One region of the Streptomyces sp. CLCI03 genome, then DNA from elsewhere that is predicted to be linked to it. Evidence: predicted binding sites of a transcription regulator. Region 1 holds the regulator's gene; the other holds the start of a gene.

What was found. Region 1 encodes HrcA, which represses chaperone genes, less so after heat shock. Its sites were predicted from a motif close to TTNGCACTCNGNNNNNCNGAGTGCNAA; they were not measured.
Region 2: a site for HrcA is predicted at 1,694-1,720, ahead of groES (co-chaperone GroES). Genes of this name have one in related genera too.

What each region holds. Positions count from the first base shown of each region.
Region 1 is NZ_CM132132.1:5,406,741-5,409,651, forward strand. It holds gene ACWG52_RS24895 (DUF3097 domain-containing protein) at 1-550, opposite strand, end outside; gene ACWG52_RS24900 (MBL fold metallo-hydrolase) at 579-1,304, opposite strand; gene hrcA (heat-inducible transcriptional repressor HrcA) at 1,453-2,469, shown strand; gene dnaJ (molecular chaperone DnaJ) at 2,470-2,911, shown strand, end outside.
Region 2 is NZ_CM132132.1:3,372,483-3,375,393, reverse strand. It holds gene ACWG52_RS15330 (sensor histidine kinase) at 1-258, opposite strand, end outside; gene ACWG52_RS15325 (response regulator transcription factor) at 251-931, opposite strand; gene ACWG52_RS15320 (hypothetical protein) at 961-1,608, opposite strand; gene groES (co-chaperone GroES) at 1,864-2,172, shown strand; gene groL (chaperonin GroEL) at 2,287-2,911, shown strand, end outside.

The DNA.
Region 1 (2,911 bases):
CGTCCGGCGACGTCACCGACGCCGCGATGCGGGACTCCTTCGAGCCCGGGACGAGGTGGTCCACCAGGACGCCGAGGCGGGCGTCCGGGGCCGGGGCGAACTCGGCGACGACGGCCGGGAGGTCGTCGATGCCCTCCAGGTACTCCACCACCACGCCCTCGATCCGCAGGTCGTCGCCCCAGACCCGTTCCACCAGCTCCGCGTCGTGCCGGCCCTCCACGTAGATCCGGCCCGCCCGCGCCACCCGCGCCCGCGCCCCCGGTACGGCCAGCGAGCCCGAGGCCGTCAGGAGCGGCCCCGAGGGCCTGCGCGTGGGGCGGACCAGGGTGACCACCTCGCCGTCCAGCAGGAACCCGCGCGGCTCCATCGGGAACACCCGCCGCTTGCCGAAGCGGTCCTCCAGGGTCACCGTGCCCGCTTCACAGGCCACCACAGCGCCGCAGAAGTCCGTACCCGCCACCTCGATCACCAGGTCGGGGTCCGCCGCCACCTCCGGCACGGCCTTGGGTCGCTTCCACTGCGGGGTCAGGTCGGGGGAGTACTCGCGCATCCGGCCGACAGTAGGAGAGCCGCGCGCGTCATGCCTCCGACACGCCGGAAACGGCCGCCAGTGTGGCGCGTTGCGCACGGACGAACTCCGCCCCGACCACCGCTCCGTGACCCGGCACGTACAGCGCGTCGTCCCCGCCCAGCGACAGCAGCCGGTCCAGGGCCGCGGGCCACTGCCCCACCATGGCGTCCGGGCCCACCGAGGGCTCGCCCGACTCCTCGACGAGGTCCCCGCAGAACACCACCTCGCGCTCGCCCGGCACGAAGACGGCCAGGTCGTGGCCGGTGTGCCCGGGCCCCACGTTGGCCAGCAGCACCTGTACGCGGCCCAGTTCCAGCGTCCACTCGCCCGACACCTCGTGCCGGGGCGGCACCAGCAGGTCCACGGCCTGTGCCGCCTCCGCCGCCGCGAGCCCGTGCCGTACCGCGTCCCGACGCAGCTCCTCACGGCCCGTCGACAGCAGCGCGGCCAGCCCGACCGCCCCGAACACCTCGACCCCGGCGAAGGCGGCCCCGCCCAGGACATGATCGAAATGACCGTGCGTGAATGCGATATGGGTCACGCGCCGGCCCGTCAGCCGCTCCGCCTCGGCGCGTACCTGAGCGCCCTCGCGTACACACGAACCGGGGTCGATCAGAAGGACCGAATCCTTGCCCACCACCAGTCCCACGGTGCAGTCCCACACCGGCAGTCGCCGCCGGCCGACCCGTCCGGTCAGCCGTTCCCACCCGGACTCTTCCCAACGCACGTCCATACGGCGACGCTACCCTGGCGGGCCTCCCTTGCCAGGGGCTTACCGCCCGGCCGTACACTGAGCGGGGGCTCTCTGGCACTCGAACGATCAGAGTGCCAACAAACACGGCAGAACACGGCAACGGACCACAGCTGGAGGTGTGCGCGCGATGCTCAGCGAACGCAGACTCGAAGTGCTGCGCGCCATCGTCCAGGACTACGTCGGGACGGAGGAGCCGGTCGGCTCCAAGGCGCTCACGGAGCGGCACCGGCTCGGCGTCTCGCCCGCCACCGTGCGCAACGACATGGCCGTGCTGGAGGAGGAGGGGTACATCGCCCAGCCCCACACCAGCGCCGGCCGGATCCCCACCGACAAGGGCTACCGCCTCTTCGTCGACAAGCTGGCGGGGGTCAAACCGCTGTCGTCGCCCGAGCGCCGGGCCATCCAGAACTTCCTCGACGGCGCCGTCGACCTCGACGACGTGGTCGGCCGCACGGTACGGCTGCTCGCGCAGCTCACCCGGCAGGTCGCCGTCGTCCAGTACCCGAGCCTGACCCGGTCGACCGTTCGGCACGTGGAGCTGCTCTCGCTCGCTCCCGCGCGCCTGATGCTCGTACTGATCACGGACACCGGGCGGGTCGAGCAGCGGCTCATCGACTGCCCGAGCCCCTTCGGGGAGACCTCGCTCGCGGACCTGCGGGCCCGGCTCAACAGCCGGGTCGTGGGGCGCCGCTTCACCGATGTGCCCCCGCTCGTCCAGGACCTCCCCGAGTCCTTCGAGGCCGAGGACCGCGGCACCGTCTCCACCGTGCTCGCGACCCTCCTCGAAACCCTGGTCGAGGAAGCCGAAGAGCGGCTGATGATCGGCGGAACCGCCAATCTCACCCGCTTCGGACACGATTTTCCCCTGACGATCAGGCCGGTGCTCGAAGCGCTGGAGGAGCAGGTCGTGCTCCTCAAGCTGCTGGGCGAGGCCAACGAGTCGGGAATGGCCGTACGGATCGGGCATGAGAACGCCTACGAGGGACTGAACTCCACGTCGGTCGTCTCGGTCGGTTACGGTTCGGGCGGCGAAGCAGTCGCCAAACTCGGCGTGGTCGGACCGACCCGCATGGACTACCCCGGAACGATGGGAGCGGTACGCGCAGTGGCACGTTACGTCGGACAGATCCTGGCGGAGTCGTAAGTGGCCACGGACTACTACGCCGTTCTCGGCGTGCGCCGCGACGCATCGCAGGACGAGATCAAGAAGGCATTCCGGCGGCTCGCGCGCGAGCTGCACCCGGATGTGAACCCTGATCCCAAGACGCAAGAGCGTTTCAAGGAGATCAACGCCGCCTACGAGGTCCTCTCGGACCCGCAGAAGAAGCAGGTCTACGACCTGGGTGGCGACCCGCTGTCCTCCTCGGGCGGTGGCGGCGGAGCGGGCGGCTTCGGAGCGGGTGGCTTCGGCAACTTCTCCGACATCATGGACGCCTTCTTCGGCCAGGCCTCGCAGCGCGGCCCGCGCTCGCGGACCCGGCGCGGCCAGGACGCGATGATCCGCCTCGACCTGGAGCTGGACGAGGCGGCCTTCGGGACCACCAAGGACATCCAGGTCGACACGGCCGTCGTCTGCAACACCTGCT
Region 2 (2,911 bases), 2.0 Mb from region 1:
GACCGTCCGGCCGGCCGCGTCCTGTACGAGGACCAGGTCCACCCCGCTCTCGGGCACGGGCAGCCGTCCGCCGGGCGGCAGGGTCCGGTTGTCGAGCTGGGCGGCGACCTTGCGGGCGGCGAGTTCGGCGCGACCGGTGGTGTTGTCGAGGAGGTTGGCCCGCAGCAGGGCGTGCAGCCACAGCCCGCCGCCGGCGAGGACGGCGGCCATGGCCAGTGCCGCGGCCGCGGCGGTACGCGCCCGGATACCGCTAACCACCGTCGGGGGCCATCCGGTAGCCGGTGCCGTGGACGGTGCGGATCGAGCGGCGGCCGAAGGGGGCGTCGATCTTCTTGCGCAGGGAGGAGACGTACACCTCCACGATGTTCGGGTCGATGCCGTGCGGGGTGTCCCAGACCTCGTCCAGGATGTCCTGCTTGGCGACGGCCCGGCCCGGCTGCTCCATCAGACAGGCGAGCACACCCAGTTCCCGGGCGGTGAGCTCGATGTCCCGGTCGCCGCGACGACAGCGGCGGCCCTGCGGGTCCAGGACGAGGTCGCCGGCCTGCAGCGTGCCGCGGTCGGGGGTGCCGGCGCGGCGGGCCAGCGCCCGGATCCGGGCGGCCAGGACCACGAAGGAGAACGGCTTGGCCAGGTAGTCGTCGGCGCCGGAGTCCAGGCCCTCGGCCTCGTCGTGCTCGCCGTCGCGGGCGGTGAGCATGAGGACCGGGGTGGTGTCGCCGTGGGCGCGCATGCGGGTGCAGATCTCGTGGCCGCCGGGACCCGGGAGCATCAGGTCGAGGAGGACGACGTCGTACGGGCCGCCGGCGAGGGCGAGGTCCAGCCCGCGGTGGCCGTCGTGGGCGACGTCGACCCGGTGCCCGTCGGCGGAGAGGCCCCGCCGCAGGGATTCGGCGAGGCCTTCTTCGTCTTCGACCACGAGGATGCGCACGGCTCAAGCGTCACATATCGGTGAAACCCTCAGGAGTGGTGCTTCGGTGTCGTGCCGACGGGCGGTTCCGACCCCACGGCTGCGGCGGACCCGGCAGCGGACCCGGCAGCGGATCCGGCGGAGGACCCGGCGGCGGTGTCGGCGGACCATCCGGCACCGGTTTCGGTACCGGATCCGGCGTGCGGGATCCTGACCGGCCCGAAGTTCGGGGGGAGGTCGGCCGCGGCGGGCCATGCCCGGCGGCGCCGGCGGCGTTCGGCGGCGTCGCGGGTGGCCGCCGTCAGCGCCCACGCGGGGAACGCGAAAGCGGTCAGGCCGAACCCCATGGGTATCAGCGAGGTCGCCAGGTCCGGCGGGACCGCCTTGTCGGCCGACGGTCCGCCGACGAGGCGGGTCACCGGCTCCTGCGGCCGACTGTGGAAGACGCCCTCGGATTCGATCGGGCGGATCGTGAACGAGCCGTCGGAGGCGGTGAAGGAGCCCTCGCACTCTCCTTGCGTCTCGCCCTCGGAATCCAGCTCCCAGGTGCAGCGTTCGGCGGTGAAGGAGCCCTCCACCCCCGTCAGCTGGGTCACCAGCCGCGGTACGCCGACCGAGAACGCGTAGATCCCGCACGCGAGGCCGATGACGATGGGGATGGCGTGCTGCACGTCCACGCCCGAGCTCTGCCTGGTCATGCGGGGACAGTAGCGATTCCGAACGTTCGTACGCTCGCGGTTCCGGGGTTCCGGGCCCGGTCCGCGCAACGCCCGGTGGCGGGAATTGGCACTCCGCTTGACCGAGTGCTAATCGCCGGAATAGTCTCGCACCTGGCACTCACCCCTGGTGAGTGCCAACACAGCGACAGGCAGATCCGGCACCCGCGACGACGGATCGACCTGGTCGCCACCTCAGACAGTTAACCCCGGATCTCCGAAGGGGGAGGTCGGATCGTGACGACCACCAGCTCCAAGGTTGCCATCAAGCCGCTTGAGGACCGCATTGTGGTCCAGCCGCTGGACGCCGAGCAGACCACGGCCTCCGGCCTGGTCATCCCGGACACCGCGAAGGAGAAGCCCCAGGAGGGCGTCGTCCTCGCGGTGGGCCCGGGCCGCTTCGAGGACGGCCAGCGTCTCCCGCTGGACGTCACCGTCGGCGACATCGTGCTCTACAGCAAGTACGGCGGCACCGAAGTGAAGTACAGCGGCGAGGAGTACCTCGTCCTCTCGGCTCGCGACGTGCTCGCGATCGTCGAGAAGTAATTCTCTTCTTCAGTACTGCTTTTGAGCTGCGCCCCTGGTCACCCCGCTGATTGCCGGGCGGCGAGGGGCGTAGCTCGTTTGAACCCGAGTTTTCGAGAGGGCTGAACCGCTCCCATGGCGAAGATCCTGAAGTTCGACGAGGACGCCCGTCGCGCCCTCGAGCGCGGCGTCAACAAGCTTGCCGACACGGTCAAGGTGACGATCGGCCCCAAGGGCCGCAACGTCGTCATCGACAAGAAGTTCGGCGCCCCCACCATCACCAACGACGGTGTCACCATCGCTCGCGAGGTCGAGCTGGACGACCCGTACGAGAACCTGGGCGCGCAGCTCGTGAAGGAGGTGGCGACCAAGACCAACGACATCGCGGGTGACGGCACCACCACCGCCACCGTGCTGGCCCAGGCGCTGGTCCGCGAGGGTCTGCGCAACGTCGCCGCGGGTGCTTCCCCGGCCGCCCTGAAGAAGGGCATCGACGCCGCGGTCAAGGCCGTGTCCGAGGAGCTCCTCGCGACCGCCCGCCCGATCGAGGACAAGTCCGACATCGCCGCCGTGGCCGCGCTCTCCGCGCAGGACCAGCAGGTCGGCGAGCTCATCGCCGAGGCGATGGACAAGGTCGGCAAGGACGGTGTCATCACCGTCGAGGAGTCCAACACCTTCGGCCTGGAGCTGGAGTTCACCGAGGGCATGGCCTTCGACAAGGGCTACCTCTCGCCGTACATGGTCTCCGACCAGGAGCGCA